Regions from separate parts of the Eubacterium maltosivorans genome, predicted to be linked through region 2. Evidence: predicted binding sites of a transcription regulator. Region 2 holds the regulator's gene; each other region holds the start of a gene.
What was found. Region 2 encodes Rex, which represses fermentation and respiration genes when NADH is low (regulators of the CRP and FNR family bind a similar motif). Its sites were predicted from a motif close to ATTGTTAANNNNTTAACAAT; they were not measured.
Positions count from the first base shown of each region.

Region 1: a site for Rex is predicted at 2,475-2,494, ahead of acsD (acetyl-CoA decarbonylase/synthase complex subunit delta). Genes of this name have one in related genera too.
Region 3: a site for Rex is predicted at 3,448-3,467, ahead of CPZ25_RS20185 (butyryl-CoA:acetate CoA-transferase). Genes of this name have one in related genera too.

Region 1 is NZ_CP029487.1:4,009,886-4,017,785, reverse strand. It holds gene acsC (acetyl-CoA decarbonylase/synthase complex subunit gamma) at 12-1,358, opposite strand; gene acsD (acetyl-CoA decarbonylase/synthase complex subunit delta) at 1,378-2,313, opposite strand; gene CPZ25_RS18540 (DUF3786 domain-containing protein) at 2,634-3,281, opposite strand; gene acsV (corrinoid activation/regeneration protein AcsV) at 3,295-5,220, opposite strand; gene CPZ25_RS18530 (ATP-binding protein) at 5,348-6,118, opposite strand; gene cls (cardiolipin synthase) at 6,470-7,900, shown strand, end outside.
Region 2 is NZ_CP029487.1:3,849,806-3,857,705, forward strand. It holds gene CPZ25_RS17865 (ABC-F family ATP-binding cassette domain-containing protein) at 1-1,251, opposite strand, end outside; gene CPZ25_RS17870 (DUF1538 domain-containing protein) at 1,419-2,111, shown strand; gene CPZ25_RS17875 (DUF1538 domain-containing protein) at 2,108-2,872, shown strand; gene CPZ25_RS17880 (P-II family nitrogen regulator) at 2,940-3,290, shown strand; gene CPZ25_RS17885 (redox-sensing transcriptional repressor Rex) at 3,450-4,094, shown strand; cyclic di-GMP riboswitch class I at 4,193-4,276, shown strand; gene CPZ25_RS17890 (sensor domain-containing protein) at 4,300-6,423, shown strand; gene CPZ25_RS17895 (carbohydrate-binding domain-containing protein) at 6,464-7,900, opposite strand, start outside.
Region 3 is NZ_CP029487.1:4,316,219-4,324,118, reverse strand. It holds gene CPZ25_RS20200 (protein-ADP-ribose hydrolase) at 58-834, opposite strand; gene CPZ25_RS20195 (winged helix-turn-helix transcriptional regulator) at 1,016-1,351, shown strand; gene CPZ25_RS20190 (hypothetical protein) at 1,401-1,658, opposite strand; gene CPZ25_RS20185 (butyryl-CoA:acetate CoA-transferase) at 2,070-3,422, opposite strand; gene CPZ25_RS20180 (hypothetical protein) at 3,560-4,480, opposite strand; gene CPZ25_RS20175 (hypothetical protein) at 4,594-4,857, opposite strand; gene CPZ25_RS20170 (SHOCT-like domain-containing protein) at 4,875-5,300, opposite strand; gene CPZ25_RS20165 (DUF2089 domain-containing protein) at 5,369-5,743, opposite strand; gene CPZ25_RS20160 (hypothetical protein) at 5,942-6,487, opposite strand; gene CPZ25_RS20635 (hypothetical protein) at 6,555-6,731, opposite strand; gene CPZ25_RS20155 (class II fructose-bisphosphate aldolase) at 7,135-7,900, opposite strand, start outside.

The DNA.
Region 1 (7,900 bases), 160 kb from region 2:
AAGCGCAGAGCTTAGGCAATACCCATTAAATCACGTAAGAATTTCGGGATCTGCATAGCTTCTGTCGGTCCGACAATAACTTCCCAATCTGGAAGCGCTTCAGCAACATCACCTTGTAATACAGCAACTTTACCTGGTAAGATAAGCTTTCTGCATTTAGTTTTGTCAGCAATGCCGCTTTCCTTGATGAAATCAGAGATAACGGAAGCACCGAATTTACCGGCAGCCCATGCTGTAAGAACGGAGTAACCGCCAGCATCTGGAATAGCCAGGTAAGCAGGAACTTTAGAACGTTCGATTTCGCCGGAAACTACGAAGTAAGACAGAGCGAAGTCAACGGTAACCAGCACAGGTGCGTTATCGTCAGCTTTATTGAATTCGTAGATGGTCGGTTCGACACGCATTGGCTTCTGAGGATCGGTAAAGATGTTTTGTCTTAAACCGAACAATGGCAGAGCCTGTTTGAAATCCATATCGCTCATTACGATGATGGAGCCATAGCGCAGAACAAAAGCAGAAGCTAAGGCAACTTCCATCTGTTCGCAGCAAGCAAGCTTGTTAACAAATACAACTGAAGGATAACCGAAAGTTCTGTCATCGCCCTTCAGAGTGTTGGTACGGATGGTTACAGCGTTATTGTAAGCTTCTTTGACAGAGCTGTCGCCAACGTTCAGCACCAGGTTCTTGTAACCAGAAGCTTCGATTTTTTCAACTGTGTCATGTAATTCTTCGATAGAGCCAGCGGAGACACCCAGCACAACGTCAGCAGCTTTGGCAACTTCTACCATCGCGTCAGCATTTGCAGGTGTAGCGCCCATCAAGATACCTTTAGCAGCTTTGATTGCTTCAGCAGCTTCCTTAGCGACTTCAACATCTTCAACAACAGCCATTGGCACACGGCCCAGTTCGATCACTTTAGCGATCAGGTCTAAGAATTTAGCTTTGTCAGCAGCATAACGTACGGAAGCAACTTCTACACACATTAATTCGCCGATACGGTCATATTTAACAGCTTCTAAATGAGCGACCTTCTTAGCAATTTCATCGTCAGAATCTGCGTCTGAGAATTCAACTGCGAATAAAGCTTTGTTGACATAAGTTTTTTCATGTCTGAATAATACGGTTTCGCCGCCCAGGGCACATTCTGTGTCGCCAGTTCCGATTTTGATTGTTTTCATCGGAGGGGCGGTAGCTTCAGATAACTGAGCTTTAGCTTCGTCTGTAATATACGGGCATTTATCAATTTCTGCAGCGCCAGCGGCTACTTTCATTGAGAATGCCATACATGTAGGGAATCCACATTCCTTACAGTTTTTCTTAGGAGTCAGTTTAAAAATATCTAAACCTTTTACTGCCATTTTTTTGCGCCTACCTTTCCTAACCTACTAACTCTTTGATAAAGTTTTTAATCACTTTAGCTGATTCCGGATGTTTAACAATAACAGCGTTTGAGCCGCCGATTAAGCAAGAAGCTGCAGTGGAAACTTCCATAGCGATACCACGTTCTTCCTGATTTCCCCATTCAGGAGCTTCTTCTTCTGTGAAAACAGCTTCTTTTACGCCCCATGCTTCGTCGCCAACATTGGTCATGATTGGCATCTGAAGGTCTGTATCGTTCTGGCCTAAAGCAGCTAAACGGATACGGTCCATTGTAGAAGCAACATATTCGAAACCATAGCCAACAGCAGCGGTTCCAACATCCATGATGATGTTTCCACCGTCAACACCTAACTGTGTCAACAGGATATTTAACTGTTTTGCAAGGTTGATATCAACAGCAGACTGGCCAGATACCTTGTGGCCGTCAGCATTACCTGCTACACCGACAGATTTGTAGTTATCTTCAACAGCTGAGAATAAAACAGCGTTTTTGCCAGACAATGCCTGAGAAACCTTAACCAGTAAATCACCGTCTTTTTCAGCGTTGTTGCAGCCTGCAACAACCAGTGGAAGATCGATTGCCGCTTCGACAGCTTTAGCGATTTCAACACATTCTTCAGATGATTTGTTAGCACCGTTAGGATCGGCACTGATTAATTTTAATGCGATAAACTGTGCGTCTGTATTGTCCTGTACATATTTTGCCCATGCTGCAGGATCCTTTACGACGTCACCATAAGCGTCAACCAGACATTTTTCCCAGTCTTCTGGGTAACTGTCTAAAATTTCGACACCAACAACCGGTGCGTTTCCTTCACCACTTAAAAATGGTAATCCTTTTTCTCCTCCGAGAGTAACTGCTGCATCTCCAACACCAATTACACACTCATTGATCTTGCCACTAAACTTTTGTTCTGCTTTTTTGAATGGCATTTCCTCGTTACCTCCTAACTCGTTCTTGTTAGTATTTTTTTATATTTCAAAGCCCGGAATCGTTTTATGAACATGACAAATTCCGGTTGCTTTAAAATTTCAATTGAAAATAAACCGGTGTACACAGACTTGTATATATAAGTATACACATATACTACTATCTTGTTATAAGTTTGTCAAACATTTTTCGACCAAAAACAAAAATTTACCCGTCTTTCTAAAGCTTTTAATTCGCAGTTATTCAGTAGGTTTAAATGATTTCATGAAACCCATGAAAACGACCCCGTAAATAAGCAAAATATTACTATATTTTACAGGTGTCAGTCTGCTTTTGCCAGCCGCTTCAGCGCGGGGATAAAAATATCTCCCATTACGGCGAGATCCTCCGCATCAAAGCCTGAGGTAATATTACTGTCGAAAAGAATCTGTGATTCCGGCGGGAACTCATCGTCCCCCAGCCAGAGGATTACAGTCAGATACATGTTGTTGATAAACTCAAAACGGTAGGACAGATCACCGTGTTTTTTAGGTTCTGCGCTCAGCTTTTCCATAGCGCGCTTCAGCCCTTCAACATCATAGTTGAAGGTAAAGGCAAAGCGCTTCAGGCAGCGGCCCTCAAAGCTCTTAAAATAATGGTTTCCCCCCGAGATATCCCGGTATGCGATGGTTGTGCCCATGGGCGGCACGCCCTGGGCGTTAAGCAGATAACGCAGGATCATGGTCATGGGCTTATAATCGTCAAAGGCAGTTCCGTCCTTTAAAAGCACGTCGCCCTCGGGGTATTTTACCTTGTATTCCTCACCCATCAGCGTTACTGTGAACAGCTGCGTTTCCAAGTCATAAGGACAGGTGGATTTCTCTGCCATCTCCAGAGGATCCTTATCCTTTATCAAATTTTTATAATGATCATAGGGCAGCTTGTCTTTTCTCTTCTCTTCAATGGCTGCTTCTATTTCAGAATTTAGCATTGGTTACCTCTGTCTATTTTTGCAGGCTCGGGAACAGGCTCATATCCGTGTGCGGAATAAAGCAGGCTGATATGAAGGCATCCATATAAGACGGATGAACGCTAAGTTCCATATAAGTCATATTCTGTCCGATTTCTGCGATTTTTTCTTTTCCCTCAGCCAGTGTAAGGGCCAGATAGCACCCCTGCATCGAGCTGTTTCCAATATAATAATACTTATCAACCGGTATATCCGGGAGCATACCGAGGGCAATGGCGTTTTCAATGCCAAGGTTGCTGCCGATTCCTCCGGCCACATACACATTTTCAAGCACTTCAATGGGCATATCCATGCTTTCCATCAGGGTGTGAATGGCTGAGAACACCGCGCCCTTTGCCTTGATGAAGCTGTCGATGTCGATTTCTGTAATGTAGATATCCTTGGCGGTACTGTCCAGCTCCTTTGAACAGACAAAGTAACGCCCAATATCGTATTCGTCAAAGGCAATCCTCGGATTATCGATATCTTTGCTGATACGGCCCTTGCCGTCAATAATGCCTGTCCGTTTCATCTCGCAGATCAGGTCAATGATTCCGGAACCGCAGACACCTACCGGTATCTCTCCGCCAATGGTTGAGAAGCTTGCTTTTAACGTCGCGTCGTCAATCTTAACCTCTTCAATGGCGCCTGGAACCGCTCGGGTTCCGCAGCTGATTTCTCCGCCCTCAAAGGCTGGTCCTGCAGAGCAGGCGCAGGTCATCATAAAGTCCTTGTTGCCAAAAACGATCTCGCCGTTTGTTCCCAGGTCTACCAGCATGGTAAACTCTTCCTGCAGCCAAACCGGAACAGCAAATACGCCAGCAGTGATATCGCCGCCGACATAGCTGGCCACCGAAGGCGCCAGATAGACACGGCCCTCTGGATTAATACGGATACCGATCTCGGTGCTCTTCATTTCTGGAATCGTGTTGACGCCTGGTATAAAAGGCTCACGTCTCAGGTGATCGGGGTTGATCCCAAGCAGCAGATGGGTCATGGTCGTATTTCCCGCCGCGCACATTTCATAAATATCATCAGTGGTAATACCTGCCGACTGAACCATCTGACCGATCAGCGGATTGATGGTTTCCTCTATAATCGCGTCCCGCAGCTTTTTAAGACCGCCTGGCTTTTCTGTATAAACGATACGGTTGATAACATCGCCGCCGTATTTAACCTGAGCATTCCCCATGGAAGCCTTAGAAACAATTTCATTGGTATCCATATTCACCAGGCAGGCAGAAACAGACGTTGTACCAATATCCAAAGCTACCCCATAAAGGGCACAGGCGCATTCCAGGCAGGAACGCACATCCATGATTTCGGCAATGTCGCCGCGCTTCAGATAGACAACCTTAATTTTAAAGTTATTTTCCCTGAACGCGTCCGGGAATTTTCTGAGAACATCCAGGCTTACCTGAATGTCCGAGTAGCCCAGTGTCTGGCGGAAATAACGTTTTAACCGATCCTCATCTGCGAGGTTATCGTCATTGGTAGGCTCTGGCAGCTGAATGATCTCACAGCACAGACGATTGGAATCTGTCATTCCCATCTTCAGCATTTTTTTCCGCACATAGCGGATATTTTTGTTTTCATTTTCAGACAGGTCGGTAATCTGCATTTCATTCTGGAATGCAGAGGCCAGATCAGGCACATTCACCTCAATATCCTCAACGATTTCCGAGCTGCAGGCCAGCACCCATCCTTCGGCAATTTCCTCCTCCGTCAGCCGGGTGAGCGACAAGGCGTCCACCTTGCCCTTTGTAATCTGAACCTTGCATTTTCCGCAGGTGCCATTACCATTGCACGGTGTGTCGATCATAATTCCGGCTTTCCGCGCCGCTTCCAGGAGATTTTCTCTTTGTCCCGCTAAAAACTCTACCTGCCGTTTTCCCTTAACGACAAACACTACTTTATGCATACACGCCTCCTTGTTCTGTTAACCTTTGCAAAATAATCATATGCATGATTTTATTTTCAAAGCAGAAACCGCCACTCCTCTTTGGCGGCTTCTGCCAGTGCACTTACACTTACCCAGGAAACCAGAACTACTTGATTTCCAGCTTGTCAATAATTTCACGAACAGCCTTACGCGCTGCTGAATCCTCTGGAAGGGTAACAAGCGGCTTGCCGTATGCGTCATATTCGAATACCTGCTGGTCCATCGGGATAACTCCCAGAAGGTCCAGACCCTGTTTTTCAATTTCTTCCGCTGTGCCCTCGTTGAGTTCCCCGTTTGGCGCGCGGTTGACAATCAGCTTAATGACCGGAATTCTCAAATTGAGTTCCTCTGCCAGATCACGGATTCGGGCGACAGCCTGAATTCCACGGCGTGAGCAGTCGCTGACTAAAAGTAAAATATCCATTCTTCCCATGGTACCGCGGCTAATGTGCTCCATCCCTGCCTCGTTATCCATGATGACATAGTTATAATTTTCAGATAAACGGCCAACCTGAGTCTTTAACAGGCCGTTGACAAAGCAATAGCAACCTTCGCCCTGGCTGCGGCCCATGACCAGAAGATCATAGCCTTTTCCTTCGGAAACAGCCTGGTTTAAACGCAGGGTCAGGAAATCACCCTTGGTCATTCCCGGCGGCAGCTGATTACCGTCCATCTCTGCATGGTTGACCTCTTCCTTGATATGTCCGATGGTCAGCTCAACCTCTTCACCCAAAACCTCGTTCAGGTTTGCATTTGAATCAGCATCCACTGCCAGAATTGGCCCCTTGCCCTGTTCTACCAGATATGAAACCAGCATACCCGTAAAGGTTGTTTTTCCAACACCACCCTTACCGGCAACTGCAATATTAAAAGCCATAATACGCTCCTCCTTATTGAAATTTCAATTTCACTCAGCCTGTTCCACAGGCTTTTTAAAGCGTGAACTGATGGATTGTTATTTTTTTAACAAGCAAAAAATCTTCAACTTGTATATATAGGTATTAACATGCCTATCATAACATATTGAGAACCATAACACAATGTAATATTTTGTCCTGTAAAGCCGGGCTTAAGGCTGTAGGTGTCCCGTAAAAAGAACAAATTAACACCTGCATTTCTCAATGAAAGCGCCTGATTTAAAATACTTTTATTATCGTCTTTTAACACCTTGTAAAAACCGCTGTGTATGGTATACTTTCAGTATCATTACAGCCATCGGGAGAATCATATGACTTTTTCTTTTTTTACCCTTGCCAGCCCTTTCTCGGTTTTTGTGTTTATTGTTAATATTCTGTTCAGCTTCACGATCATTTTTCTGGAGCGCAAAACGCCGCAGAGCACCTATGCCTGGCTGTTGTTTCTTTGGATCATTCCAGTTTTGGGATTTGTCTTTTACCTCTTCTTTTCCCAAAATCTGACTAAGCGGAAAATCTACCGCTATAACACACCCGAAAATGAGCAGTATCAGCTTCTTCTTCGCCGCCAGAAAAAGGCGCTGGTAGACCGCCAGCAGATCGCCAAAAACAAAACCATTGCCAAAAAATACCATTACAATATTGAGTATCACCTCAATGTCAGCCACGCCCTCTACACCGACAATAACAGTATTGATATTTTTACCGACGGACACGAAAAATTCGACGCCCTGTTTGAAGCCATTGAAAATGCCCGTTCCACCATTCATATTGAATATTACATTATCAAATACGACACCCTCGGGCAGAAATTTATGGAGCTTCTCACTAAAAAAGCCCGCGAAGGTATCGAAGTGCGGCTTCTTTTCGATGAAATGGGGGGGCGCTATATTCCCAGGAGCGCTTTAAAGGAGCTGGAATCCGCCGGCGGGCAGTATGGCATTTTCTTCCCCTCCCGGCTTCGTTTTATCAACCTCCGCCTGAACTACCGCGATCACCGGAAAATTGTCGTCATCGATGGTAAAACCGGTTTTGTGGGCGGGTTTAACGTCGGCGACGAATACCTGGGGCTTAAGAAAAAAATGGGCTATTGGCGGGATACTCATCTGAAAATTGAAGGCTATGCTGCCTACGAGCTCCAGATGCGCTTTTTTCTTGACTGGCGTACCAGCGGCAACAAGGCTAAGCTCAATATTAATTCCGAGAACATTCACCGCTATTTTCCTTATATGGAAAACTGTGAGGGCTCAGGTATTCAGATCGTCTCAAGCGGTCCAGATGATCCCAACCAGGTTATCAAACAGGGCTTTATCCGCATGATCACCAATGCCGAAAAATACATTTTAATCCAGAGCCCTTATTTTGTCACAGACGAGAGTATTATGGAGGCTCTTAAAATCGCGCTGCTGTCCGGTATCGACGTGCGGATCATGATTCCCAACAAGCCCGACCATATTTTTATTTACTGGGCCACCCTCTCCTATGTCGGGGAACTCATAAAATATGGGGCCAGGGTTTACATTTATGACAATGGCTTTCTCCACGCCAAGGTGCTGGTCGTGGACGACCAGATCGCCGCTGTCGGCTCCTGTAATTTTGACATCCGGAGCTTCAGCCTCAATTTTGAAACCAATGCTTTTATCTACGACCCAGAAATCGCTGTAAAGCTACGCGATATCTTTTACAGAGATATTGAAAAATCCATTTACTACGACACAATGGCTTACGAAAAGCGCAGCCGTGCC
Region 2 (7,900 bases):
GTCGATATCCCAGAGGGCCTCCAGAAGGTTTTCGTCATAAAACTGCTTTAAGTCGTTATTTTCCTGGTCATAATAGCCGACATGAACCTTATGGCCGTATTCGATGACGCCGCTGTCCCGCGACACCTTATCCTGGATGATGCGGAACAGGGTGGTTTTGCCGATACCGTTGGCCCCGATGATGCCCACCTTGTCGCCGCGGTGGATATCAAAGGAAATATTCTCGAAAAGGGGCTGTCCGTCAAAGGATTTTGATACGTCGCGGACAGTCAGGACATCCTTGCCGCTCTGGATGCGGGGCTTGAAGTTAAAATGGGCGTCGGATTCGGTCTGCACCTTTTCGACCACCTCCATTTTTGCCAGAGCCTTTTCACGGCTGGCAGCGCGCTTGGAGCTGTGGACAGAGTTATAACGGCGGAACCGGGCAATCATTTCCTGCTGGCGCTTGATTTCGCGCATCTGCTGGGCATACTGATGGTCCAGATCCATGAGCAGCTTTTCTTTCTTTTCCACATAGGTGGTATAGTTGCCGGTGTAGCTGTCCAGGGAGTGGCGTGAGACTTCCAGAATACGGCCGCAGACTTTGTCGAGAAAGTAGCGGTCATGGGAGATGATGACAAAGGCGCCGTCGTAGGCCTTCAGAAACTGCTCCAGCCATTGGAGGGAGTCGATATCCAGGTAGTTGGTGGGCTCATCGAGGAGCAGAAGCTCTGGTTCCTGAAGCAGGTTGCGCCCCAGGGCCGCCCGTGTTTTTTCGCCGCCTGACAAAACGCCAAAGGGCTTTGCCATATCCTCGTCGGTAAAGCCAAGGCCCCTGGCAATGCCGCGGATGCGGCTGGGGTATTCATAGCCCTTTTGCTCTGCAAAGAGGTCCTGAAGCTCGCCGTAGGTTTTCATGAGCTTTTCCTGCTCTGCACCGTCGGTTTCACCAATCTGGTGCTCCAGCTCTCGCAGCCGCTCCTCCATTTTGATGAGCGCGTCAAAGACAGAGAGAAAAAGGGTGTCTAGCGTGGTGTCCGCTTTAAAATCAGCTTCCTGGGCCAGATAGCCAATGGTAAGGTTGGATTTTTTGCTGATGACGCCGCTGTCGGGGGTAAGTCTGCCGGCCAGCAGCTTGAGAAAGGTGGACTTGCCTGAGCCGTTGCGCCCCACCAAGCCGATCATTTCCTTTTCCTGTATGGAGAGGCTCAGTTTGTTAAAAATTTCATTGATGCCGTAACTAAAACTAAGATTTTCAATATTTATAAGCATAGGGTTTTCTGCCTGTTCTTTCCATAGTATTCCTTATATATGATACCAAAAAAGAGGGGGTGTGTCGACTGCGGACAGAGTCAGGGAAAAGAAATTTGCGAAATGATGAATATTTTGCATCTAAATGGGTATAAAAAGAATGTATTCCAAAATGAGGAGGAGGTTTGATGAGAAAACTGCTTAATAGCTTTAAAGAAGTCCTTGTATCAATTTTACCGATGACGGTTTTGATTTTGATCATCAGTGGTATCTGGGCGCCCTTCACGCCTGAGATGCTCGCGTCCTTTATTGGCGGAGCCATCATGATGATGATCGGCATGGCGCTTTTTTTGTTTGGCGCGGACATCTCCATGATGGAGGTTGGTGAGCGTGTGGGAAATTTTCTGGTTTCCCGGAGAAGCTTGAAAATTCTGATTATCGCCGGCTTTTTTGTGGGCATGTTTGTGACCATTGCCGAGCCGGATGTGCAGGTGCTGGCTGGCCAGGTGGCAGCAGTCTCGGAGGGGAGCATCAACCGGACGATGCTCATCGCTGTGGTCGGCGTTGGGGTCGGTATTTTTCTGGTTATCGCGCTGCTGCGCTTTGTTTTTCAGATGAAGCTGTACCATATCCTGATCATTGGGTATATCGCTGTTTTTGCCCTGTCCTTTTTTACGAACCCTGAGATGGCGCCAGTAGCCTTTGATTCCGGCGGCGTCACTACTGGTCCCATCACAGTGCCCTTTATACTGAGTCTGGGCAGCGGGATCACCAGCGGCGTAAGAACCAGCAGGGAAGGAACAGACAGCTTTGGGATGGTTGCCCTGTCCTCGCTGGGACCGGTGCTGGCCGTCATGATTTTGGGGGTGATCTTCAGATGAGCCTGATCAGTCATTTATTTCACGGTATGCCGGAGGTGGCATGGGAGGTTTTTCTGGCCATCCTGCCCATTGTTTTGATTTTTCTGTTTTTGAACGCCATTGCGCTGCGGCTGCGGGCTCCTATTATCAAGCGGATTATAGGCGGCTTTGTGGTGACTTACCTGGGGCTGGTGCTGTTTCTCCAGGGCGTAAACATTGCCTTTGTACCGGCCGGCGAATTTTTGGGCACAGCCCTTGCAGAGCTTGAGTACAGCTGGATTCTCATTCCGCTGGGCTTTGCCATCGGTTTTCTGGTCGCCTTTGCCGAGCCAGCCGTCCAGGTCATGGTAAAGCAGGTTGAGGAAATGACCAGCGGCGCCATCAAAGCACGCGTTATGCTGCTTGCGATCTCGCTGGGCGTGGCGTTAGCGGTTATGACGGCCATGATCCGGCTGCTGGCCGGTATTTCGCTCTGGTGGATTTTGATTCCGGGCTATATACTGGCCTTTATTCTCGGCCGCTTTGTGGAGCCGAATTTTCTGGCTATGGCCTTTGATAACGGCGGCGTAGCCACTGGCCCCATGTGCTCGACCTTTATTCTGTCTCTTTCAGTGGCTGTGGCGGGCGCGACGCCAGGACGAAATCCGCTGCTGGACGGCTTTGGCGTGGTAGCGCTGATTGCCCTTGCGCCGATTCTGACAACCCTGCTTCTGGGCTTCTTTTATAAGCAGAAGGAGGCCTACAGGAAAAGGCAGTGTGAAAAGCAGCCGCGTGATTCTTAACCGGTATTGACAGAAGATTTTAATCATATATAATATGTAGATTACTTAGCGAATGATGGAGGAAAAAATGGAAGACAGAAATAAGATTAAGACCGAACTGATTGTGGTGATTGTGGAAAAGGATATGTCCGGCGAGGTCATTGACGCGGCCAAACAGGGCGGCGCTGACGGAGCGACCGTTATGTATGGCCGTGGATCCGGCATCCATGAGAACGCCCGGTTTTTCGGCATCACCATTGAGCCTGAAAAGGAGATCGTTCTGATTCTGGTGGACGCGTCCATAAGGAACGCGGTGCTCTGCTCGATCCAGAAGAAAATCGAAATCGACAGGCCGGGCATGGGCATTGCTTTTGTGCTGGATGTGGCCAAGGTGATTGGCAGCCCGCACCTTAACCTGATGTCGGACATCACCGATTAATTGCTTTTAAAGACACCCCGAAGGCGCTTGTTTGCCCGGTTTCTGAAGGAATTAAAAAACTTTGACACTTTTTTAATTAATTCGACCATAAAAATTGACGTTTTTTTAACAACTTGATATAATAAAAAGGATAAGTACGACGCAGGAGGGGAGTGCAGAATGCAAACTTTTTCAAAAAGGGTATCGATGACAGTTGTTAAGCGTCTGCCCAAGTATTACCAGTATTTAACCGATTTACAGGATCAACATATTGAAAAAATCTCGTCTAAGGAGCTGGCGGCTATGATGGGGCTGACCGCCTCGCAGATCCGGCAGGACCTGAATTCCTTTGGCGCTTACGGACAGCAGGGCTACGGCTACAAGGTAAAAGAGCTGAAGGAGGCCATTCGCAAAATTCTGGGGCTTGATCTCCAGTATAACTGCATTATCATCGGTTCTGGGAACCTGGGACATGCCATTGTCAATTACGAGCGCTTTAAGGAAGAGGGCATTCACTTCAAGGCCATGTTCGACGTGGATCCGGATCAGATTGGCAAAAAGGTCGGAGACGTGACTGTGTACCACATGGACGATCTCGACGCCTTTGTGGCGCACCATAAGATTGATATCTGTATCCTGAGTGTACCGCAGAAGGTCGGGCAGGAAACCACAGACCGTGTCGTAGAGCTCGGGATCAAAGCGATCCTGAACTTCGTGCCTCTGGACCTGACGGTGCCGGACGACGTGGTGGTAGAGAGTGTGAACATCACCGACAGTCTGTTTACCTTAACCTACCTGATTAACGAAGAGGAAGAGAACGAATAACCAGAAATACCAGCAGGCTTAAGCCTGCTTTTTTGGTGGAAAATAGGAGTTGTGTTTCAAAAAAATCTATTATATAATAGAGTAAAATATAAACGAGATTAATACTAGGGCAAATCTGCTGAAAGACAGAGACGCAAAGCTACAGGGCCTAAACATACATTGTAGGGTAGCCAGCTGCAGTTAAACCCATAACAGGAGCTGTAAAATGGCAGGAAAAAAGACAAACGAAACCATTGAAAATAATGTTTATAACGTAGCTTTGCGTAATATTTACGACGAGCTCTATGAACTGAACATTACCAAAAATCATTATCGGATCATCTACCATGTAGAGGGTAAATATGTGACGCCGCCAGAAGACGGCGCTTTGACAGACGGTATTGCCGATGTGGCAGCGCACATGATTCACCCGGAGGATTCGAGACGTTTTTTGGATTTTTTTGATATTGATAAAATACACGCGGCACTGGCTTCCGGAAAGACCAGCGTCATTGGAGAGTTCCGTAAGCTTTGGGAGGACGGCGCCTATCACTGGGCCTCGCTGACCGTTTTTCCAGCGGATATTGAAGGCGAGGAGGATGAGATCCTGCTCTGCTTTATCATGGATATTGATTATAAAAAACAGCTGGAAGCCGTTGAGAAGGAAAACCAAAGCCTTCAGAAAAAGCAGATGGATGACGAGCGTTACCGTCTGGTGATTGGGCAGACAAACACCCTGGTATTTGAGTGGAACCCAGAGACCGGAGAGCGCTATTATGCGCCCCGGTTTTCGGAAAATTTTATGGGCAGCTATGACGGCCGGGACATCAAGGAAATCTGGCTTGACGATGGGGTCGTCCACCCCGGCGATATTGAAATATTAAAGCAGAAAATGAGCATGGACGCCATCAGCAACGGGCAGGTAGAGCTGGAAATCCGGCTCTGCAATAAGAAAGGCCGCTATATCTGGTGTAAAATTGTATTTAATGTGCTTTACAATGAGGATGGCGGCATCAGCCGGGTGATCGGTACCCTGAACGACATCGACGAATCCAAGCGCGCGCACGAAACCCTGAAATACCGGGCAGAGTTTGATATGTTAACCGGTATCTATAACATCAATACCTTTTATTCCCGGGCAGAAAAGCTGCTCAGGGAGCATCCGGAGCAGAAATATGCCGTGGTGCGCCTGGATGTCAACCGCTTTAAGTTTATCAATGATCTGTATGGACGGGAGGAGGGAAACCGGCTGCTCCGCTTTATGGCAACTGTTATTTCGGGCCATATGGGGCCGATGGACGCTTTTGGGCGCATGAACAGCGATGTGTTCTGTCTCTGTATGTCCTATGGTTCGGGTGAGCCACTGCTCAGGCGTATTCAGAAAATACTGGCGGAGATTAACCAGTATTCAGAAACCTACCAGGTTATGCCCTCCTGCGGTATCTGCATTGTGAGGGACCGGAATGTCCAGATCAGTATCCTATGCGACTGGGCAAACCTGGCCCAGAAGACCATTAAAGGGAGCCTCATCAAGCAGTGGGCCTTTTACGATAAAAAGCTGAGAGCCAAACAGATTGAGGAGCAGCGGATCGAAAACGAGATGGACGACGCGCTGAAAAAGCACCAGTTCAAGGTGTATCTCCAGCCCAAGCACAATGTGCAGACAGGCAGCGTGATCGGCGCGGAGGCGCTGGTGCGCTGGGATCATCCTGAAAGAGGGTTCCTGACGCCCTACCGTTTCATCCCGCTTTTTGAGCGCAACGGCTTCATCATCAAGCTGGACGAATACGTCTGGGAGGAAACCTGCCGGATCATTAAATCCTGGCTGGACAGGGGGATGGAAGCAGTTCCGGTGTCGGTTAATGTGTCCAGAGTGCAGGTATATAACCCGAATTTTTATAAAAAGCTGCTGCATATTATAAGACGCTACGATATTCCCAAGGCGCTTTTAGAAGTCGAGCTGACTGAGAGCAGCTTTGTAGAGAACACGGTGGATTTGTACCGCGGCATGGAGCGGTTGAGAGAGGAAGGAATCTCCTTTTCAATGGACGATTTTGGATCAGGCTATTCCTCGCTCAATATGCTCAAAAATGTACCGGTCAACACCATTAAGCTGGACCGTGAGTTCTTTAACGAGAGCGTGGCGACCCAGAAAGGTAAAACCATCATTGAGCATACCATCGGCATGATCAACGACCTGGAGCTTCAGGTCATTGCCGAGGGCGTAGAAACGGGCGATCAGGCAGGCTTCCTGAATGCCTGCGGCTGCCAGGCTGCCCAGGGCTACTATTATTCCAGACCCATGCCGGTCGAGGAGTTTGAGAAACGGTTTTTAAAAGAGAGTATTTAAAAAAAGAGCTGCGCGCCAGGTGCAGCTCTTTTTTTAATCCTTATTGTCCCGGCCCGCCCTGCATATCCTGCGGAGTGCTGCTGCCGGGCCGGTTCCCGCCTGGGCCGCCCATGTTGCCGGGACCACCGCCCATACCGCCGCTGTGGGTGCTTCCGTCCTCGCCAATGCTTGTGACGGAGGAAGAAGGGGTGACAGTGGTCAGGTCTGCGCCGCCCTTTGTCAGTGTGTAGGTGACGCCGGTCCGGATATCCGGCGTGCTGATGATAATATTCTGGAATGTCTTAGACGGGGTGTAGCCTGCGATTTCCTCCCCGTTCGCGTCCTTCAGGCTGATGGTGGTGCCGGCCGCCTGAGAAGCGTTAAAGGTCAGAGAGATGCTGTTCTGGGCAGAGTCTGACGACGGCGTCTGGAGCATACCGGAGCTGCCCGCCGCGATCAGAGTGCCGCCGGCCAGGTTATAGGCGCCGTCGTAGTCCAGAGCGCCGTTGCCGCCATCGGTGGGCCCATCGATGGTAACCGTGCCGCTGGTCTGGTTGATGGAGGCGTTGGAATCGAGCCCGTCGCCGCCGGCGTTGATATACCATTCGCCGCCGTTAATGTTCAGCACAATGGAACCGTCGTCCACACTGGCGCTTTCCATGGGGTTCTGCCCAGGCCGGCCGTTTTGTGAGGAGCCGTCGCCGCCCGCGGCGTTGATGCCGTCGTCGCTTGACACAATACTGCCCTTGCCGCCGTTCAGCGTGATGCTCATGCTCTCCAGGCCTTCATAGGACTTGGTAATGTCAAAGATACCACCGTCGATGGTCAGGGAGGTGTCGGCATGGATGCCGTCATCGCCGGAGCTCAGGGTAAAGGTGCCGTCTTTAATGTCGATGGTGCCATTAGAGTGAATTGAGTCGTCAGACGAGTCAATGTGATAGGTACCGGCGTTGATGACAATGGCGTTTCCGGCCTTCAGCGCCTTGGCGCTCTGGGCCATGTCGTTGGCGTCATCGGAGGCAGTCTGGGGCGTCGGCTGCCAGCTTCCCCAGGTGCTGCCGGGGGTTCCTGCCTTATCGCTGTTGTTGGCGCTTCCGCCGCCTGTGACCAGGCTGAAGGTGCCGCCGCCCACCGTAAGAGTGTTTTCGGCCTGGATGCCGTCAGCTCCTGCGGTAATGTCAAAGGTACCGCCGTCGATCTGGATGGTGCCCTTGGCAGTATCCTCATCATTGGTGGCCTTGATGCCGTCGCCGGCAGCGTTGATGGTGATGGCGCCGCCCGCGATTTTGGTGGCGTCGCGTCCCACAATGCCGTCATCCGCCGAGGAGGGAATGGTGATGGTGCCAGACATGATTTTCAGGTCGTCCTTTGAGGTAATGGCGTCGTTGTAGCTGCCAGTCACCGACAATGCGCCGTCGCCGTTGATGGTCAGGTCATCCTGCACATAGAGCGCCGCGCTTGGAGCATCTGTGTCCGCACTGTCCCGTGACGCGCTGTC
Region 3 (7,900 bases), 470 kb from region 2:
TTTACGCAAAAAAGCCGCCTGCACCCTGAGGCGCGGCGGCTTGTTCTCTTAACCTGATCAGTTTTTCAACAGAGACTGGTAAATTTTCAAATCCTCATCCTTATAGACGTTAAACACAATTTTTTTCAGACTTCTGGCCTCCCGCATAAACGTCTTTACGGTCTTTACCGCAATGGCAGCGGCCTGTTCCGGCGGAAAGCGGAACTCTCCGGTGGAAATACAGCAAAAGGCCAGGCTCTGCAGTCCTCTTTCCTCGGCCAGGGCAAGACAGGCCTGATAGCAGCTTCGCAGCAGGCCGCAGTGCTCTGGGGTCAGGCCGCCGCTGACAATGGGGCCGACCGTATGGATTACCCAGTCCGCAGGGAGGTTATAGCCCGGAGTGATTTTGGCCGTCCCGGCAGGCTCGGGCGTCCCCTGCCAAAGCATAAGCTCGTGGCAGGCCTGGCGCAGCTGGACGCCGGCATAGGTATGGATGGCATTGTCAATGCAGCTGTGGCAGGGCACAAAGCAGCCCAGGAGCTGACTGTTGGCCGCGTTCACAACAGCATCTGCCTGAAGGGTTGTAATATCACCCTGCCAGAGGTAAAGTCCCTCCTGTAAAGGCGACAGATCACCGACCCGGGTAATGCCCTTGCGGGCTGTCTCGCCTTGCAGGAAGGTATCCTGAAGCGCCAGAAAATCCGGGTCTGCGGGCATGGGTGGGCGCAGGTTCATCAGCGACCGGAGTATCCGCCATCTTTCCTGCGCTGTCTCCGGGATTTTTATCGGGTTATATTCCGGCTGTTCTGCCAGCAGGGCCGTGATCAGCCGGAGCATTTGCTCGTTTCTGTTCATAAGACGGCTCCTTTCTTTTTTCTTCTATTGTAATGCACAAGTGGCCCATTGTGAAGCAGGCACAAAATAGTGGCCTGGTATCTCTCGGGATACCAGGGTTGAAATTTTATCCAAAACCTGATATACTTTTTTATGTAAGTATCTTTAAGATACCATTAATCCAGTGAAAGCAGGTGAAAAAATGAACGACCGACCACTTCCGGCCTGTCCTGTCGAAACCACGCTGATGCTCATCGGCAGTAAATGGAAGGTTTTGATTTTGAGGGACCTGATGGACGGCACCCGCCGTTTCAGCGAGCTTAAAAAATCCATTGGGGCCATTACCCAGAAAGTGCTGACCTCTAACCTGAGAGATATGGAGGACTGTGGCCTGCTCACCCGTACGGTCTACCCCGAGGTGCCCCCGAGGGTTGAGTACACCCTGACCGAGACGGGCTACAGCCTGAAACCCATTCTCGACTCCATGGTGGACTGGGGCACAGCGTACAAAAACCAGTCCGGGGCCGCTAAGCCCTGAAACAAAAAAAGAGATGGTGTGCCTTTTTGGCGCCTCATCTCTTTTGCGTTTAGATTTTCTGGCAGGACTGCTTCAGCCCTGGCAGCATGGCTCTCGACTTCTTTGTATATTTTCTGTCCTTCTGTTTTTTAAAGCTGACTTCAATTTTTCCGGTTTCCTCGTTGACGACAGCGGTTTTGAAAATGACGGTAACGCTGTTTCTTTTGGTTTTTTCCACATTATTCATCACTGCCATATCATGCTCAAGCCTGTTTTGAAATTCTTCCCAGGTTGCATATTCCTTCTTGATCGTATTATCCGTTTTCATTTTAAACTAAAGGCTCCTTACATTCCAACATCACGCGGGACAAATTTGACCATCTACCGCCGCCGTACTGGCAATCGCCAAACAAACGAACTTTTTTCTTTTCTGTCACTATGCTCTTTGGCTGTGTCCTCATTATAGACGGTTAATCCTTTAAAATCAAGGAATTTCGGATAAAAGTTTCCTTTGTTAGTTATCTGTTTAACGATAAAATACTTTTATTCACTGCAGGCCGCTTTCTGGGCGGGCTTGCGGCCACTGCGTCTTTTTACATAAATTAAAGCTTTCTTAAACGTCGGGATCAAATTCATCCATACCGGACGCCCGCAAGGCGGCCGGAGGATGGCGCGCCCATTCGGCACACCATCCCCATGAAAAAAGGACCAGCCCGCTTTGGGCTGATCCCTGAATGTTTTAGTTATCTTTGTTGGTTCTTCTCCAGATATGCATTTTTTCGGCTTCTGCGATGAGCTCGTCGCGGAAATCCGGATGGGCTACGGAGATAATGGCGTCACATTTTTCCCAGGTGGACAGGCCCTTAAGGTTGACCTTGCCGTACTCGGTTACCAGGTAGTGGATATTCGCACGGGTGTCGGTGACAACGGAGCCCGGCTGCAGGGTCGGCACGATACGGGATTTCATTTCGCCGTCTTTTGTCATAAAGGTGGAGGAGCAGCAGATAAAGCTCTTTCCGCCGTTTGACAGGTAAGCGCCCAGCACAAAGTCGAGCTGTCCGCCAGCGCCGCTGATGTGCTTGATCCCGGAGGATTCTGAGCTGACCTGGCCGAAAAGGTCAACGTCGACAGCGTTGTTGATGGACATAAAATCATCAATGGCAGCGATGGAGCGGATATCGTTGGTATAATCTACCGGCGCGCTCATGCACTGCGGATTGTCGTGGATATAATCATACAGCTTCTGGGTACCTGCGCCAAAAGCGTAGGTCTGGCGGAAGCGGTCGATGTTTTTCTTGGAGCCGTTGATTTTGCCGGCTTTCGCGATATCGACAAAGGCATCGACGTACATTTCGGTGTGAACGCCCAGATCCTTCAGATCGGATTCGGCGATGAGTGATCCGACAGCGTTCGGCATTCCCCCGATACCAAGCTGGAGGCACGCGCCGTTCGGAATTTCTTCGACGATCAGCTCGGCAACTTTTTTGTCAACATCGGTTGCGGGACCGCCGGCGCCCAGCTCTGCCATGAGGGGATTGGGCCCTTCGACGATTTTATCGACCTGAGAGATGTGAATGGCTTCTTCAAAGCCGCCAAGGCATCTCGGCATATTTTTATTGACTTCAACGATGATTGTTTTTGCGCGTTCGCACATTGCCATCATATGTGAGGCGTTGGGGCCAAAATTGAAATAACCGTGATCATCCATCGGTGCGACCTGGAACATGGCCACGTCCACATCTTGCTTGGAATCTCTGTAGTATCTCGGCATTTCGGAGTAACGGATCGGTGTGTAGTAAGCGAAACCCTGGGCAATGGCCTTTCGTTCGATGCCGCTCATGTGCCAGGAATTCCAGGTGATATGGTCTGCCGGATTTTCGATTTTAAAAATCTCGGGCACCCACATCAGGATCCCGCCGCGGATTTTGAGGTCAACCAGGTCATTTTCGACCACATGGGCTGCCAGTGCCCGATCCAGCTCTCTTGCTGTGGCGGAGCACCAGCCGTAATCCAGCCAGTCGCCGGATTTTACAGCCTTGACAGCTTCTTCTGCCGTTACCAGTTTTTCAGCATATTCTTTAATAAAACTCATTTTTCCCTCCCATTTGGAATTGCTCTTAGTTAAACAATTGTCAATGTTTACTTATCCCTTATTATAACATACTATCCGCTGGTTTTTAAAAAAAAGCGAGAAATTACGTGGAATTTTTTGTCATTCTGGCGTTTCCCTTATTTCTTTTTGCTGCTTCTGCCGCCTTTTTTGATCCATACCTCCGGCGCGCCTCTGAAAAAGGCCTTGAGGAGGTAAAGTCCTGAAAATACTGGCAGGGTAAAGGCCAGTGACGAGCAGACGCTTTTGATAATCTCAGTTCCTGTGCTGAACGACAGATTATTTAAAAACTGTCCGAAAGCCGGATCGACAAGCATCAGATAAGCCATGCCCCCATAAAGCGCCAGGCAGGCCAGGGCAAAAAGCAAGTGCCTCACGTCAAAGGCTGGCCGCGGCGTGCGAAACCAGGCAACAAAGCAGGCGCCTGCGGCCAGGAGCAGGGTGAGCAGCGGCGTGACCAGAAAATTGTAGTACACAAGGGCTCTGCCCGTTACCCCCACTCTTTTCTCCATGCTCACAGCCGCCAGGGCCCCGGTCATATGGGCCTGGAGCTGATCGTAGGCGACGACAAAGAGCATGATCAGAATAATGGCCAGAATCAGGTTCATGATTTTTTTGGAGACGGGCTCAGGGTTGGGCGCGCTGCGCAGCCCCTTATACAGGAAAACCCCGCCGAAAAGGAAAAGGCCGCTGGAGGCATTGGCGAGGGAGGCCCGCAGAGGAACGACCGCGATAAGGGCCGTGAGGGACGCGCCCAGAGCTGCCATCACAAGGCCAACAGTCAGGTTAAAAACCGACATGTGGGCTTTGCGGCGTTTAAAGTCGTTGGCAATGCCCCCGATCAGGGCCCCCAGAAGCACCAGGCACACCCAGAACATGGCCCGGATATAGACCGGCACCGCCACCACGCCGCCGCTTTCTGAAAAGCTCTGGCTGGCTGCATTGACGTACTCGACATAAAAGGCCTGAAGGGCCGCGTACAGCAGGATAAACAGAATGGCCAGCAGGCCGCCCCGTATCCGGTGGATTTCCTGTTTCATAATTCACACCTCTTTCCAAAAAAATGCTATACTCAAGCAGCTTTTGCTTTAGTATAGCATTTTGCAATCGTTTTATCGAGGGTAAATATTTATCCTGGCCTTGTCCCCGTTTGTCAGATCCGGATGGAGACATAGGTGCCGTCCTTCGCCTCGACGTGGACGATCTCGAGGCCCTTATACTGTCTCAGAACAGAGGTACAGTCCCGCACGATCATCTTGAAATAATCCTTGGTCACCAGTTCCCGGAAGGGCTCGGGAACAGACGCCCGCATTTTGACAAAGGCGATCTCTGGCACCAGGTTAACCGCGAGGGAGGCCAGCCGCAGCGGAACAGGCAGCCGAAGCCGCAGGTTGCCTTCATGTACTACAATGCGCATGGGTCGTTCCTCCAGGGTCAGCCAATGTAAACTTTAACGGTCGAGCCGTCTGACGCGCTCACATCCACAATGGTCCCGAGGGTTTCATTATCAATACATTCCAGAATGGCGGTGGTCAGGGCTTCCAGGTCAATTTTCTCAGAGCCTTCCCACTGGATTGGCAGCTTCCCGGTAACCTTGAGCATCTGCTTAACAATTTTAACGGGCAGCTGCACATTCACCTTGTCCCCTTCCGGGGTGTCCACGACCACGCGCAGCATTTTGTCATCGTAGCCAGTTCCCTTCGTGCTGACTGGCTCGATCCAGTTGCCTTCCGGGGTGTCTGCCGGTGTTCCGGCTTCTGCCGGAGCTGCCTGGCTCAGCGCGTCCAGAAGGCCCACTGCCTGCTCAGCGGAAATTTTGCCTTCTTCTACCATTTTTAATATTCGCATTTTTTCTTCCATTATATTCCTCTTTTCTGCAGACCTGTCCGGTTCTGCCCTCAAATTTTAATGCCTGTTTTGCCGGGCCGCTATTCGGTTTCTTTCATCTGCTCCAGAGCCTCCTCGGGCGTGATCTCCCCATTTTCCAGGGCGTCCAGAATCTCCTTTTTCCGGGCTTTGGAAACTGGCGGCGGGCTCTCGGGCTTTCCGCCGAGCTTCTCGATGATCCCGTCCAGACGGGAGCGGACAGTCGGGTAGGAAATCTTCAGTCTCTTTTCCACTTCCTTGATATTGCCCCGGCAGACCAGAAAGGTCTCGGCAAAAAACAGATCCTCTGCGGAGAGATAATCGAATTTGCTCAGGCAGAAATCATTCTCGATGGCGGTATCGCAATTTTCGCACTGGAGCTTAACGGCTTTAAGCCTGCCGCCGCACACAGGGCATCGGCTGATTACCTGGTACATCACATCACCTTCTCTCTTTGATATCTATAATATAAACCTAAAAATAAACATTGTCAATTATTATTTTAATAATATTAATATAATTATTAAAAAAATCAATTTTCTTATGGAATATCTTAAAATGGAATTCTAAAATGATTTCGCGCAAAATAAAAAGCACCCTTTCGGATGCTTTTTTTCATTTCTTTTCCTAAGTTTCTACTTTTCTTCGTCCTGATCGTCCCCGACGATTTCGGCTTCGACGGCTTCGACTGTTTCTGCGGCTGGCGCGGCGGCCATTTCGGCTTTGGCGTCGTCGTTATTGAGCTTAGCGCCCAGGAAATACAGGCCGGCGAGCACGATAAAGGCCAGATCCATGAAAACACCGCTCATGCTGGCGCCGTTGACGATATTGATCACTGTGCTGACAATGGCCAGAACGGCTACGATCCCGCCCAGAACCATTAAAAGCTTGGCTTTTCCGGTGTTCTTGGCAAAAACAACGCCTAAAATCCCAACGACCAGGTAGAGTATCCCCATTCCCAGCAGCATACCGCCGCTGATCATGGCCATACGCGCGAGCTCGTCTGTGGAAACGGACGAGCCTGCCTGCGCGAGGGCGTCCTGTACAGCCGGGTCATTTGCCACAGAGCCCATCATGCTGCTGCCAGCCATGGACAGTGCCCCGGTTAAAGCAGAAAAGGCGCCTAAAATAATCAGAATGATTGCTGTAACCTTGATAAAGGTTTTTCCGCTTGCGTTCATATTCAACCTCCTTAAAATAATTGAAAAAGCTCTTTGTTAAAGACAAAGAGGCAGGCTGTCAAAAAACTTAATCGGCAGAAGTTAAAGTCTTAAAAAGAGGTTTTTTAAGTTGAAAGTGGATAGTGGATAGTGGATAGTTCAGGTGCAAATCTGCCGCCGGCAGATTTGATGCGATGCGGCCTGCGGCCGCATTTTTAATCGCCCCCGCCAGGGCGAAAGTGTTCCGACATTCTCCATTTTCCATTTTCAATTCTCCATTGATACCGCTTCACATTTTGGCTTTGCAGCTTGTGACCGACTTTTTTGACACGCTGGATCTTTGTTAAAGACAAAGAAGATTAACACTTTTTTAATTATACCTGAATGCTCCTGCCCTGTAAAGTAAAGAATTCTTAAAGAAAAACGCGTAAAAGCCGCCGGGCTGATCGGGGAGGATGCGCCGGCGGCTTTTACAGGGGTTATACTAACAATGATTTGATACCAGGGTCAAAAGGTCATGTGTTTCACGCGCGCGTGAAAAAACAGGACTTTGGGACCCGCTAAACATGAGAAAGTAGCCATTTTTCGTAGAAAAATGAGCGGATTTCGAATGTTTTTGGATTTCGGAAGTGTGAAACACGTAGAAATCCCAAGGCATCATATCTTTATTAGGCTTGTTTGGTAAAGATCCCAATGGCATGCTCGACATGGGCCTGCATTGCGGTTCTGGCGGCTTCGGCCAGCTCGTCGTAACGAATCTCGGCCCGGGCCGCGTTTTCCTTTAAAAAGGCCTTGACGGCGTCGCCGCCGGCTAAGGACATATAGGTAAAGTAGTTGACCTTGGTGATGCCGTTTTTAATGGCTTCTCTGAAGTCGGCGTCGCCGACGCCGGAGCCGCCGTGCATGACCAGGGGCATCCCCACCGCGGCGCGGATTTCCGCGATGCGGTTAAAATCAAGCTTTGGCTCGGCTTCGTACACGCCGTGGGCGGTACCAAAGGCGATGGCCAGGGCGTCGATGCCTGTGGCTTCTACAAAGGCCCGGGCTTCTTCGGGCCGGGTGTAGCAGTCCTCTGGTGTGAGGTCCGCTTCCTCCTCGGAGGGTTCTCCGCCGCCCTCTGGCCGCAGGACGCGGCCCAGCTCTGCCTCGACAGAGACATTATAATTGGCAGCGGCCTGTACCACTGCGCGGGTCCCTGCCACGTTTTCGTCGTAGGGCAGGGCGGAGCCGTCAAACATGACTGAAGTAAAGCCCATTTCCATGGCGGAGAGCAGGTAGTCGATGTCTTCGCCGTGGTCCAGATGCACACAGACGGGCACCTGGGCGGCCCTGGCCATTTCCAGCATGACGGGCCCGATAACCTTTAAGGGCGCGACGCGCTCATGGATCTGGGCGTGCTGTAAAATAACCGGCGCGTCCAGCTTTTCGGCCGCG